DNA from 2 places in the Arsenicicoccus dermatophilus genome. Region 1 is predicted to be linked to the other one. Evidence: predicted binding sites of a transcription regulator. Region 1 holds the regulator's gene; the other holds the start of a gene.
The links. The regulator LexA, encoded in region 1, represses DNA repair genes until DNA is damaged. The targets are predictions, from matches to a motif close to TCGAACANNTGTTCGA.
Positions count from the first base shown of each region.

Region 2: a site for LexA is predicted at 2,613-2,628, ahead of MM438_RS06195 (DUF6504 family protein). Genes of this name have one in related genera too.

Region 1 is NZ_JAKZHU010000001.1:2,108,473-2,115,502, forward strand. It holds gene MM438_RS09715 (hypothetical protein) at 530-754, shown strand; gene MM438_RS09720 (LysM peptidoglycan-binding domain-containing protein) at 992-1,384, opposite strand; gene lexA (transcriptional repressor LexA) at 1,640-2,338, shown strand; gene MM438_RS09730 (NAD-dependent protein deacetylase) at 2,383-3,264, opposite strand; gene MM438_RS09735 (LysR family transcriptional regulator) at 3,388-4,323, shown strand; gene MM438_RS09740 (DNA internalization-related competence protein ComEC/Rec2) at 4,480-6,156, opposite strand; gene MM438_RS16750 (hypothetical protein) at 6,108-7,030, opposite strand, start outside.
Region 2 is NZ_JAKZHU010000001.1:1,326,252-1,333,281, forward strand. It holds gene dnaE (DNA polymerase III subunit alpha) at 1-1,433, opposite strand, end outside; gene MM438_RS16680 (PHP domain-containing protein) at 1,406-1,705, opposite strand; gene MM438_RS06190 (SAV_6107 family HEPN domain-containing protein) at 1,695-2,126, opposite strand; gene MM438_RS06195 (DUF6504 family protein) at 2,289-2,567, opposite strand; gene MM438_RS06200 (DUF4126 domain-containing protein) at 2,806-3,486, shown strand; gene metF (methylenetetrahydrofolate reductase [NAD(P)H]) at 3,558-4,472, opposite strand; gene MM438_RS06210 (polyprenyl synthetase family protein) at 4,561-5,658, shown strand; gene MM438_RS06215 (Rv2175c family DNA-binding protein) at 5,748-6,140, opposite strand; gene MM438_RS06220 (lytic transglycosylase domain-containing protein) at 6,590-7,030, shown strand, end outside.

The DNA.
Region 1 (7,030 bases):
TGCCCCTTCCGGCGCCCGCAGCGATAACGCTGCCTCGACCAATCAGCGCTGCCCCCGCACCCCGAGAGGCAGCCCCACACGACACTTCCACCGCTGGTCCGATCTTCCGTCAGGCCATCGGCCACGGCTACTACGGCCCCTCCCGGATCGCGGGTTCCTCTGAGGCGAATGCGGACGTCCTCGTGCGCACGCTCTTCGTGCCGCCCCCGCTTGCCAATCCGGCTCCCCTGGCCCCCGCCGAGGCAGCACCATCCGCACCGCCGGCACCCGGCGCGCCGCCTCCGCCGCAGCCCCAGCTGACATTGCCGATGATCCTGGCCGCGTTCGTCAACACGCCCTTCGCCAAGCCCACGGCCCAGGTCCAACCGGTTGGCGGCCGCACGCTGGTCACCCTGCCGACCTACGTCTCCCTGGGGTGGGAGGACGAGGGCTACGAGCCGGGTGAGACCAGGACCACCCAGCTGCTCGGGCACGCCGTCGCCATCCGACCTGTCGGGGCGAGCTACCTCTACGACTTCGGTGACGGGTCGTGGGCCCGACGACACGCAGGGGTGGTCCCTACCCGACGGGGGACGTCACCTTCGCCTACCGCCATGCCGGGACCTACCAGATCCGGATCACGGCGACCTACACCGGGGAGTTCTCCGTCGACGGCGGGCCGTGGACGCCTGTCGCCACGACCGTCCCGATCCCTGGGCCGGGAACGCCGCTCGACGTCCGGACCAGCCGCAACGAGCTGATCCAGGGCGGTTGAGCCCGGCGCCTGGCAGAGGCGGCTCGTCACGGTGTGCCTCGTGGCTGCCCAGGCCCCCTGACCCGGGCCGCCACGATGCAGTCACTGCTCCCGCCGCCTGCTGCGACAGGCGAGGTGCGCGCCTCCAGGTCTTGCAGCAGCACGTGACCGGCACGCCCTCACGCCTCGAGGGCCCGCACCGCGGGATGGTGGAGCGGCCGCAACGGCCGAGGGGGCCTGTCGGCCGGGGAGCCCGGCTCAGCGGCCGGGGATGACGAGCTCCTGGCCGGCCATGACCTGATCCGTGGGCAGGCCGTTGACCCGCACGATCTCCAGGACGGCCAGGTCGTTGCGCATGCCGGGCAGCTCGCGGGCGGCCACGGACGACAGGGAGTCGCCGGCTGCGACCTGCACGGTGTGGCGATGGGTGGCCGCCGGTGCTGCGTGAGCCACGGCGCTCCAGGTGGAGAGGGCCGCGGCCGCGAGCAGCAGGACCATCAGGACGAGCCGCACCCGCCGGCCTCGACGCGTCAGCCGGAGCGGCCGCCGCGGGGCGGGGACTGCTGCCCCCGTGGGCACGAGACGCAGGTGCGGACGCGTCGGCGCGTCGGTCGTGGTGACCGCCCCACCCCGCACGGGTGCTGCACTCATCGTCTCCTCCTTCTCCGAGCCAGCCAAGCGACTCGCTCGTGTGTTCGATAGAACGTATGTACGAAGTTACAGCATGGTCGTGGCAGAGGGAAGGACTCGCGTCGAATCCGTGTTTGAAACACCCGATCGACCCCGGTAGCCTCGTGACCACGGGAGAGACTCAACCAGGGAGCACCGACACACCCCCTGGGCCGGGCCGCGATCGCCCGCCATCCACGCAGGTCACCGCCCGCGACAGAGCAGAGGAAGACCACCATGGCCAAGGTCACGAGCCTGCCCGAGCGGGACGACCGCCCGGCCCTGACGATGCGTCAGCGCAAGATCCTGGAGCACATCCGCAGCACCGTGGAGACCAGGGGCTACCCGCCGAGCATCCGCGAGATCGGGGACGCCGTGGGACTGGCCAGCGTCAGCAGCGTGTCCCACCAGCTGCTGACGCTGGAGCGCAAGGGCTACCTGCGCCGGGACCCCAACCGACCCCGCGCCATCGAGGTCGTCGCCCCCGAGTGGACCCCGGAGACCTTCCACGCCGAGGCGCTCGGCTCCGTCGACGCGGGTGAGGGCAGCGAGGGACGTCCTGCGGCGTCCTACGTGCCCGTCCTGGGTCGGATCGCCGCCGGCATACCCATCACCGCCGAGGAGGCCGTCGAGGACGTGTTCCCCCTCCCCCGCCAGGTCGTCGGCGAGGGCCAGCTGTTCCTGCTCAAGGTGGTCGGCGACTCGATGATCGAGGCGGCGATCTGCGACGGCGACTGGGTGGTCGTGCGCCAGCAGCCGGACGCCGACAACGGCGACATCGTCGCGGCCATGCTGGACGGCGAGGCCACCGTCAAGACCTTCAAGCGCCAGGACAGCCACGTGTGGCTGCTCCCCCACAACCCTGCTTTCGAGCCCATCGACGGAGACCACGCCACCGTGCTGGGCAAGGTCACCGCGGTCCTGCGCTCCATCTGAGCCTGCGGGCCGGTCATGGACGGCGGGGCCGCCTCGTCAGGTGCTCAGGTCAGTCCGAGAGGCAGGCCGGTGGCGTACTCCCCGTCCACGACCGGCCCCAGGTCCTCCTCGATCCCGAGGCGGTGCGCGAGAGCCGTCAGCGACGCTCCGAGGGGGGCGTCGAGCTGCCAGGTGGCCTCGTCGTCGCCCCGGGTGCGTCCCCGGGTGATGATCGCGACGGGTATGTCGAGGGCGTGGGCCCGGCGCACGAAGCGGTAGCCGCTCATCACCTTCAGGCTGGACCCCAGCACCAGCAGCGCCGACGCGGACTCCACCCGGCGGTAGGCCTCGTCGACCCGCTCGCGGGGCACCGACTCGCCGAAGTAGACGACGTCAGGCTTGAGGGTGTCGGCCCCGCAGACCAGGCAACGCGCGAGGTGGAAGCCCGCGACCACCTCGTCCGGCAGCGCCACGTCGCCGTCCGGGCGGACCTCGTCCGTCGTCGCGCCGAAGCCGGGGTTGGCCTCGGCCAGCCGGCGCTGGACCACCTCCCGCGAGGTGCGGTCCTCGCAGGTCAGGCAGCGCACGACGGCGAGGGTGCCATGCAGCTCGAGCACGTCGGTCGACCCGGCCTCCTGGTGCAGGCCGTCGACGTTCTGGGTCACGAGCCCGGTGATCATGCCGTGCCCCTGGAGGGCGGCGACGGCGCGGTGGCCGGCATTGGGCCGAGCGGCGGCGAAGCGCTCCCACCCGACGTAGGCGCGTGCCCAGTACCGCCGGCGGGCGTCGGGGGTGGCCGTGAACTCGGCATAGGTCATGGGCTGGACGCGACGCCGACCGTCCGGGCCGCGGTAGTCGGGGATGCCGGACTCGGTGCTCATCCCCGCCCCGGTGAGGGCGACGACCCCGCCGCCGTGCACGGCGCGGGCGATCTGGTCGAGGATCATCGGCTCCACGGCTCCAGTATGCGGTCGCCAGGCCACCGAGCCGCCGACCCGACAACGTTTCATCCATAGGCGCAGGTAGGCCAAAGGAACGCTTGGATAACTAGCCGTTATAGCATCAGCGCCATGATCGACGCCGCAGGTCTGCGAGTCATGAAGGCCATCGCCGACGAGGGCAGCTTCACCGGGGCCGCGTCCTCGCTGGGCTTCACCCAACCGGCGATCTCCCAGATGGTGCGGCGGCTGGAGCAGCGCACCGGCACCGCCCTCGTGGAGCGGATCGGCCGCCAGGTGCGGCTGACCGAGGCCGGCGAGGTGCTGGCGCGCCACGCCCACGGTGTGCTGGCCGCTCTGGACGCCGCCGAGGAGGAGGTCGCCGCCATCGCGGGCCTGCGGGCGGGCCGGGTCCGGATCCGGTCCTTCCCGTCCGCGACCGCCACGATCGTGCCGGGTGCGCTGGCCCAGGTGCACCGGCAGCACCCCGGTCTGACGGTGACCTTCGGCGAGGACGAACCGCCGGAGGCGATCGCGGCGCTGCGCCGGGGCGACTGCGACCTGGTGGTCGGTTTCACCTACGAGGGCACCCGGACTCCCACCGAGGACGCCGACCTGGAGCAGCTGGGCACCACTCCCCTGCTGGTCGACGAGGTGCGGCTCGCCCTCCCGGTCGACCACCCGCTCGCCGAGGAGGAGGTCGTCCGCCTGGCCGACCTGGCCGAGGACGACTGGATCGCAGGCTGTCCCCGCTGCCGGGTGCACATGCTGGGTATGGCGGCCGACGCGGGCTTCATGCCGCGCCTGTCCTTCGAGACCGAGGACTACGTGGCGCAGCTCGGGCTCGTGGGCGCCGGGCTCGGCGTCGCCCTGATCCCGGACCTCATGCTGCGCCGGGCGAGCAACCCGGGCGTGGCGATCCGGCCCCTGGATCCCCCCTCCCGGCGCCACATCCAGGCGGTCACGACCCCCGACCTGCACAAGGTTCCGGCGGTCGCGGCCACCATCGCCGCCCTGCGCAGCAGCGCCGAGGAGTTCGCCCACGGCCCGGGCCCGGCCTCCCGCTGACGCGGACCGGCGCGTCACGACCGACGCGCGGATCGGTGTCGACACCCATCCGCGTCGACACCGACCTGCGCCGCCACGACGAGCCGACCGTCGAGCTCGCGTCGGCCTCGCCGTCGCGGCTCCACCGACCTCCCTCGCCCGAGGGTCCCACCTCCGTCAGCGCCCTCGCCGGGCCAGACGCAGGTCCGCGCCGTGGCCGAGCACGGCCAGGTCGCCGGACTGGTCGGTGCGAGCCACCGTGCTCCCCACCTCCCGCAGCGCGGTGAGCGCCGACGGCGCCGGCTGGCCGTAGTCGTTGTCCTGCCCCACGCTGATGAGAGCCAGGGGCGCGTGCACGGACCGGAGCAGGGCCCGGTCCTGCTTGGCCGAGCCGTGGTGGGCGACCTTGAGCACGTCGACGTCGGGCCAGCGTGCACCCATCGTGCGGCGCACGTCGGCGGCGGCTTCCGGCTCGATGTCGCCGGTGAGCAGCAGCCGGGTCCCCCGCACCTCGACGAGCAGCACCAGGCTGGCGTTGTTGGGCACGGACCCGTCGTGGATCTCCCGGCGCGGGCCGAGGACCTGGGCGTGGACGTCGCCCACGTCGAGGCGGTCGCCGGCGCGGGCCACCTGGGCGGTCAGGTGGTGCGCGGCCGCCGAGCGCTCGACCCGGCGGGCCTCGCCCTCGGGGTCGCGGGTGGCGGTGACCATCAACCGGGCGGTCGGACAGGCGTCGAGAACCTCGTCCAGACCCCCGCTGTGGTCGTTGTGGAAGTGGGTGACCACGACGGCGTCCAGCTCGTGGATCCCGAGTCGGGACAGGCAGTCCCGGGCTGCCGGACCAGGTGGTCCGACGTCGACGAGCACGCCCCGGCCGGGTCCGGAGGACAGCACGATCCCGTCGCCCTGGCCCACGTCGCAGACGACGGCCGACCAACCGGGCACCGGCCAGGCGGCCCCGGTCGTCGGCAGGCACCAGGCCAGGAGCGCCACCACGACGGCAGCGGCGAGGACCGGTCGCAGCCGGGCCCACCAGGCCAGGCGTCGGCCGGTGAGGACGAGGAGCACGGTGAGGGCGGTCAGCAGGCCGGCCCCGACGGCGCCCTCGGCCCAGGGGATGGAGCCGTAGGGCACGTCAGCCGCGACCCGCGCCACCCGGGCGATCAGCCACGCCGGCACGACTGCGGGCCACGCCAGCAGGTGCGCGAGCGGCACCGACACCGCGGCGACCAGCGCCGTGGCGATCCCCAGCACCGTCGTCGGCCCGACGAAGGGCGCGGCCAGCAGGTTCGCCGGGACGCCCACGAGCGAGACGGCAGGCTGCAGCAGCACCGTCACCGGCCCGCACATCACCTGCGCGGCGACCGGTATGGCGAGCGCCGGCCCCCAGCCTCGGACCCGGCCGGGCAGCCGTCGCCCCAGGGCCTCGCCCCAGGGCGTCGCGAAGAGCAGCAGCCCGAGCGTCGCGAGCGTCGACAGCACGAAGCCGTAGGACCGCGCCAGCCAGGGATCCCAGACCAGCAGACCCGCGACGGCCGCTCCCAGCGCCGGGAACGCCGCCCTCTCCCGGTCGGCGGAGATGCCCACGAGCCCGACCCCGCCCATCACCGCCGCGCGCAGGACGCTCGGCTCGGGACGCGCCAGGACCACGAAGCCGGCGAGCCCGACGAGCGCGATCACGGGTCGCAGCCGCCGAGGCAGCCCCACGAGACCGCACAGACCCACCACGACGGCCAGCACCACGCTGACGTTGGACCCCGAGACGGCGGACAGGTGACTCATCTGGACCGCGGTCATGTCGCGGGTCAGGTCCGGTGGGGTGAGGCTGGTGTCGCCGATGACCAGGGCCGGCACGAGCCCCGCACCGTCGGCGGGAAGCCCCCGGACCGCGGCGCGGAAGGCTCCGCGGACGTGCTCGGCGACCTGGGCCACCGGATCCGGCTCGCCGGTCGGTCGGGGTGCCCCCGGACCTGCACCAGGGCGACGACCTCGTCCTCGGGTGCGGCGGCGGCAAGGCGCCCGGACAGGACGACCGTCTGCCCCCAGCGCATCTGCCGCCAGGCCGGGTCCCGCGCGAAGGCCAGCACCGGGGTGGTCACCCGGCTGGCCCTGCCGCGCCCCTCGACGGACCGCACCTGCAGCCGCAGCATGACGGACGGGGCGCGCTCGTTGCCGCCGTCGAGCACCTGCGGGTCCGAGGCCACCTCGGCGACGAGGCGGACCACGGCTCGTCGGGCGGCCAGCTCGTCGACGGTCCCGGCGGTGCGCACCGCTCGGTGGCCCGCGAGCGCCGTGACCACCAGCGCGGTGATCACCCCGCACAGCGCCACGCTCGGCGCCCACCGCTGCACCCAGACCGGGCGCCGCGGCCGTCGGCCCCACCTCGCCGCCGCGAGGCACCACGCGACGGAGCCCACGACGAGCAAGGTCAGCGCCCAACCCGGCTGGGGCAGCGCCCACGCCAGCACCGCCCAGGCGACGCAGGCGGGCAGGAGCAGCCGTATGTCGGCACGCTGGGTCGGCCGCACGTCGTGCAACCAGTGCGAGGGACGACGCGCGCCCCCGGCGCCGCCACCGCCCAGGCCGACCGCCCGCCTCGCCCGCGCCACCCGCTCCCGGCGCACGACCTCGTCGAGCTCGGCCGCGCCGAGGGACAGGTCGCGGCGGGGACCGGAGCCGGGCAGGTCGTCGGGAGCGCCGGAGACGGATGCGCCGTCCTCGGGCCCGC
Region 2 (7,030 bases), 780 kb from region 1:
GACAGCACCACCCCGCAGGGGTGCAGCGCGACGTGGCGCGGCAGCCCGTCGACCCGCTCGACGAGGTCGAAGAAGGTCTGCAGCCGGGGCGCATCCAGACCGCTCGCCCGCAGCTCGGGCAGGTCGGCGATCGCGGACCGGGCGTCGCGGGCCCGCACGTGGGGGAAGGCCTTGGCGATCGCGTCGACCTCGATCGGGGGCATTCCCAGCGCCGCACCGACGTCGCGCACGGCATGGCGCACGCGATAGGTGTCCATCATCGACACGCAGGTCACCCGGTCCCCGCCGAAGCGGTCCAGGATCCGCTCGTAGATCGCGGTGCGCCGGTCGGACTCCACGTCGACGTCGATGTCGGGCAGCTGGGCCCGCAGCGGCGAGCAGAAGCGCTCCATGAGCAGGTCGTAGCGGATGGGATCGACCCCGCTGATGCCGAGCAGGTAGTTGATCAGGCTGCCCGCGCCGGACCCGCGCGCCGCGACCCGACCGTCCATCTCCCGGATCAGGTCGCAGACGGTGGCCACGGTGAGGAAGTACGTCGGGTAGCCGAGCGCCCCCACCACCTGCAGCTCGTCGTCGAGCCGCGCCTCGACCCGGGCGAGCTCGGGGGCCGTGGCGTCCGGATAGCGCCGGTGCAGGGTCGAGCGGCACCGCTCGGTGAGCTCCGCCTGCGGGGTCCGACCAGGGCGTAGGTCGAGGATCCCCGGCTCGGGCAGCTGCACCGAGCCGAGCCCCAGGTCGGTGCGCGGGTCCAGCACGCAGTCCCCGGCCACCCGCAGGGTCGCCCGCACCAGCTCGGCGGCCCGGGCACCGTCGTCACCGCACACCAGCCGGGCCCGCTCGAGCATGTCACCGGTCGAGGCCAGGTGCCCCAGGGTGGTGACCCGGTCCAGGTGGCGGGTGTCGAGCACCACGAGGCGCCGTGCGGCGTCCAGGACGTCAGCGGTGATCGCCTCCTCCGGGCGGCCGTGCCGGACGGCAGCGGTGAGCACGTCCGGCACCCCGGTCTCGTCGGCGAGGGCCAGCAGCCCGGCGGCCTGGCGGCGGCTGCCGACCGACCCCGGCGGGCCCTGGTGGCAGAAGACCTCGACGACCAGCGACCCCTGCGGCAGCGCCCGGCGCCAGCGCTCCAACAGGGTGCGGGCCAGGTCGGAGCGGCCCCGCAGCAGGGCCCGTCCGACATCGGAGTCGGGACCCACCAGGACGGTCAGCGCGGCCTCGTCCGCCGTCCGGCCCGGACCCGCGCCCCGGCTCCCCTCGGCGAGCAGCCGGACGTGCTCGGCCACCAGGTCCAGGCTGGTCACGGGCTCGCCCCGCTCCCCCGCGAGATGGGTGGCCGTGACCAGCCGGCACAGTCGCGCCCAGCCCTGGCCCCGCCCCACGCGGGCCTGCCCGCGGGCGAGCACCGTCACCCGCGGCAGGCGCGGATCCACCACGGCGCCGCCCGCACCGGGGTGCGCCCCGCGGGGCGCACCACCTGACCGGCGTGCTCCCCCACCGCCAGGTCGACGCCCAGGATCGGGGCGACCTGCGCGGCCAGGCAGGCCTGCGCGAACTTCACCGCGCCGTAGAGCCCGTCGCGGTCGGTCAGGGCCAGCGCCCGCTGACCGTGCCCCGCGGCCAGGGCGACCAGGTCGGCGGGGGTCGTCGTGCCGTAGCGCAGCGAGTGCCCCGACGCGACGTGCAGGTGGACGAAGTCAGCAGACACCGGTGGCCACCTGCAACGACGGCAAGGGGGCGTGCGGCGCCACCCCCAACGAGGACTCCACCAGCCCCAGGAAGGTCTCCGAGGCCCGGACCAGGTCGTCGGCGGCGCGGACCGGCACCGGGCCGCCCCGCTCCGCGACCGCCCGCCGCCGCGCCGAGGCGGTGTAGAACGCCGCCCACTCCGTCAGCTCCGGCGCCGCCGGCGGCAGCAGCTCCCAGACGCTGCGAGGTCGTCCCTTGGCCGTGGGACGACCCCGGGTGGCGAGCAGAGCCGCCGCCGCGCGCAGGCCCGCCAGGTGCGCCGCCACGTAGCGGTCGGCGGGGCTCGTCGCGGTGATCGCCTCGCCCAGCGCCGCGTAGGCCCGGTCCAGCAGGTCCAGGCTCGCGCTCGCCAGCGGGGGTCGGGTCTCGGCGATGGTCATGTCGGGCACCTGCTCTCGGTCGTCGGTCGTGGTCGTATGCCGGGGTGGTGAGCCCGTCCCTCGGTCGGGTCCTCACGGGGGGACTCAGTCGATCTGTTGCCGACCGAGTCCGACCCCGCTCCGGGCCTCCCTCGTCCCTCGGTCGGGTCCTCACGGGGGGACTCAGTCGGAGAGCCCGACGAGCTGCCATCGCGCCCCCCGCACCGCCAGGTCGTAGACCCCCGGGACGCCGCAGCGGCCCGGAGCCGCCTCGACCCGCCATACCTCCTCCTCGAGGTCGGCCGCGGTGACCGAGCGGGTGTCCGGGACCTCGTGCCACCACGGGCGACGCTCGCGCCAGTGGTCGACGACGTCCCGCACGTCGTAGAGCCGACCCCGCCAGATGAACTGCAGCGGACGGTCCTCGTGGCGGACCTCGATCACCTCGTCACAACGGCGCATGGCCCCTCCTCAGAAGTCGGAAGATCGGGCGCTCGAACACCCAAGCCGAACACGTGTTCGACAAGAAGAACTCTAGGCGCCACCACCGACAGACCCCACCCCGTTGTCGCTCACGTGCGTATCGCCGCAGGTCAGAGCCTCCGTGACCGGATCGAGACCGGCGAGTCCCGGCGACCGGGAAGCACGGCTCCACCCCCGCCCTTACCGTGATGCCACATCCCCCGACCGAGGAGAACGAATGGGTACCGAGCTGCTGCCGATGGTCTTCACCAGCGGATGGGCGAGCGGCATCAACGCCTACGCCGTCGTGCTGGTGCTCGGCCTGGCGGGGAGGTTCTTCGCCATCGACCAGGTGCCCGCCGTCCTCACCCGGCCGGACGTGATGATCGCGGCCGGGGTGCTCTTCCTGCTCGAGATGTTCGCCGACAAGATCCCCTACGTGGACTCGGTCTGGGACAGCGTGCACACCGCGGTCCGGCCCGCCGTCGGCGCCACCCTCGGCTATCTCCTGGCCGGGCACGGCAGCTCGGGGCTGGAGCAGGCCTTCGCGGCCGCGACCGGCGGCTTCACCGCGCTGGCCAGCCACGGCGTCAAGGCGGGCCTGCGCGCCGGCGTCAACTCCTCCCCCGAGCCGGTGAGCAACGTCGCCGTCTCCACGGCCGAGGACGTCGCCGTCGTCGGCGTGATGACCCTCGCCACCGACCACCCCTGGGCCGCCGCGATCATCGCCGGCATCCTGCTCCTGGCCGGGATCGTCGCGATCGGCTTCCTGCTGCGCCGCATCGTCGGCGCCAAGCGACGCTACGACCGCTGGGGCACCGGCCTGATCGCCGACGCCCGCGCCGGCATCGGGCTCGGCGGCAGCAGCCGCGAGGAGCGCTCGGTGCACCCGGTCCACCGGGACGACCGAGAGGTATGACGGCCCGCCGGACCCCGGTCCGGCGCCTGCACCACGGTCCGGCCGGACGTACCCCCACCCGGACCGTGGTGTCAGTGGCCGAGGTTGGCGAAGACCTCGAGCGTCGCCGTGGAGCGGTTCATCGTGTAGAAGTGCAGCCCGGGGGCGCCCTCGTGCACCAGCCGCGAGGCGTGCTCGGTGGCGATCTCGACCCCCACCGCCCGGACGGCGTCCTCGTCGTCGGCGACGGCCTCCAGCCGGGAGGTCACCGCCGACGGCAGCGCGGCCCCCGACAGCTGGGCCATCCGCGCGATCTGGCGCAGGTTGGTGACCGGCATCAGACCCGGGATGATCGGCAACGAGCCACCGCGGGCGGACACCAGGTCCCGCAGCCGCAGGTAGTTGTCGACGTCGAAGACCATCTGGGTCACGGCGAAGTCTGCGCCCGCCCGCTGCTTGGCGACGAGCACGTCGGCGTCCTGCTCCAGCGAGGCGGACTCGGGGTGCTTGTCGGGGAAGGCCGCGACACCGACGGTGAAGTCGCCCAGGGAGCGCACCAGCTCGACGAGCTGCACGGCGTGGTCCAGGCCCTCGGGGTGCGGCGTCCACGGCGTCCCCAGCCCGCCCGCGGGGTCGCCGCGCAGGACCATGACGTTGCGGATGCCCGCGCCGGCATACTCCCCGACGACGCCGCGCAGCTCGGCGATCGAGGAGCCGACGCACGTCAGGTGCGCCATGGGCACGAGGGTGGTCTCGTCGGCGATCCGCCGGGTGACGCGAACCGTCCGGTCCCGTGTCGACCCGCCCGCGCCATAGGTCACCGACACGAAGCTGGGGCGCTTCTTCTCCAGCCGGCGCACCGCGTCCCACAGCACCTGCTCGGCGTCGTCGCTGCTGGGCGGGAAGAACTCGAACGAGAAGCTCGTCCCGGCCTCCGCCAGCATCTGCGGGATCGAGGTGGTGGCGAGGTCCTCGCGCGGGCTCAGGAAGGGCGCACCGGACGACATGCGCGGCACTCTAGGCGAGCCTGACCGCGTAGGCTCGGCCCCACCGACATGTGGGCACACCGCGTGTCGAGAGAGGGAGGCAGCCGGGATGACCACAGTCGGGACCGAGATCGTCGACCGCGCCCACCTGCGCCAGCGGGTCCAGGCCGAGATCGACGACGAGATCGCGCTGCGCTCGGCCCAGCTCGCCCCCGTCGGGCGGGACGCCCGGCTCCTCGTCGACGCGGTCGCGGAGCTGCTGCGCGGGGGCAAGCGACTGCGGGCGGCCTTCTGCTACTGGGGCTATCGCGCCGCCGGCGGGGTCGACAACGACGCGATCGTGCGGGCTGCGACCTCGATGGAGCTCTTCCAGGCCGCCGCGCTGATCCACGACGACGTGATGGACGACAGCGACACCCGTCGCGGCCTGCCCGCGGCGCACCGCCGCCTGGCCTCCCACCACGACGAGCAGGGCTGGGAGGGGCTGTCCGAGCGCTTCGGGCTGGCCGGGGCGATCCTCGCCGGCGACCTGTGCCTGACCTGGACCGACGCGATGTTCGCGACCTCGGGACTCTCCCGTCAGGAGATGCACGGCGCACGACCGGTCTTCGACGAGATGCGGACCCAGCTGATGGGCGGGCAGTTCCTCGACGTCATCGAGGCGGCCCGCGGGTGGGGCGAGCTGAGCCACGACCAGCGGCTGCGACGCGCCACCCGCGTGATCACCTACAAGTCTGCGAAGTACTCCGTCGAGCACCCCCTGCTCATCGGCGCCGCGGCCGCCGGGGCGCGCTCCACGGACCTGGCCCGGCTCGGCACCTTCGGGCTGGCGATCGGCCAGGCCTTCCAGCTGCGCGACGACCTGCTCGGGGTGTATGGCGATCCGGAGGCGACCGGCAAGCCCGCGGGCGACGACCTGCGCGAGGGCAAGCACACGATCCTGGTCGCCCACACGCTGGCCGGGCTGGACGCCGGGGCGGCGCAGGAGTTCGAGGACCGGCTGGGCGATCCCGCGCTCGACGACGCCGCGGTCGCGCAGATGCGCGACCAGATGGTTCGGGCGGGCGCCGTCGAGGCGGTCGAGCGGGACATCGAGCGGCTGGTCGCCGAGGGCATGGACGCGCTCGGCCAGACCCGTCACCTGCTGGACGAGGGCCGCGAGGTGCTCGCCGACCTCGCGGCCTACGCCACCCGCCGCAGCAGCTGACAGCGCCCGCGCGGCCGGTCCAAGGGCGCCGATCGAGGACGTCCTCGCGATCGACGCTGCGCGGCCGCAGGTCCCGTGCGCTCACGCGGTCAGAAGGCCATCTCCTGCGCCCGGCGCCGGATCTCGGTCTTGTGACCGGCCCGCAGGTCGGCGATCGGGGTGCCCTCGCGCAGCGTCTCGTCGGGCAGGTGCAGCCACTCGACGGCCTCGGCCTCGCTCAGGCCCGCGTCATACAGCACGGACAGGGTGCCCCGCAGGGATTCCAGCGGCAGCCCGTCCTGCACGAAGCCCTCGGGCACGCTGACGACCTTGCGCTCACCGCGCCGCACCGACGCCAGGTCGCCTTCCGCGAGCCATGAACGCACCTGCGACAGGGGGACGCCGGCCTGCTCGGCGAGGTCCGGCACGGTCAGCCAGCCGGGGACGACGTCCTCGATCGAGGCGAGCAGCTCAGGGGTGGGGGCAGCGTTGGATCGACTCACGGGGACCAGGGTGCCATGACCTGGGCGCTCGTCGAGGGCAGGCGGCACGGACGCACTGCCCTGGGACTCGGCCCCGGGACGCCTCCGACCGGGCGTCCACCCAGCCACCGGGGCCTGCGAGGGGCGCGCACCTAGGGGATCGACCTGCGCCCCCACCCACCTCGGGCCAGGCTGGCCCCATAGATCGATCAAAGAGGGTCCATTCCGTACGACTCGCGGCCGGCCTGGCCCGATCTGCACCGCCCGGCTCACGACCTCGGCGACCTCCCGCGACACGTCCCGGCGCCGCGCCTCCACCTGGCGTTCCGCCGACGAGCCCCGGCGGAACCGACCGCCCCCGGTTGGCCGGCAACGCCGGACAACTCTGCGCCGTGTGGGTGACTGTGCTTCACTGATTCGACACCATTCATTACGGATGTGTCGATCCTGATCCCCATCGAAGGACCTGCATGCCTCTCGTCGCCGGCCTTGCCGCTGCCGTTCTCGCTCAGACGATCGCCCCGGCCTCGCCCCTGCCCCCCGCCCCTCGGACCCACACCGTCCGCCGCGGGGACACGAGCTATGACATCGCCCGCCGGGCGGGAGTCCCCCTGGGCGACCTGGTCGCCGCCAACGCCCTCCCCCTCGGCGGCAGGCACCTGGTTCCCGGGGCCCGCCTGGTCATCCCTGGGCGGGCGGCCTCGCCCACCACCGCCCGTCCGGTCACCGCCCATCGCTCCGCCGCGGCCCGTCCTGCGGCCCACCGCCCGGCTGCTCCCCGTCCCGCGACCTCCCGGCGTCCCACCCCTGCCGGCCAGGCCCAGGTGCGAGCCCTCGTCGCCCGGGTCGCCGCCGAGCACGGGGTGGATCCTCGCCTGGCCCAGGCGCTCGCCCTCCAGGAGTCCAGCTGG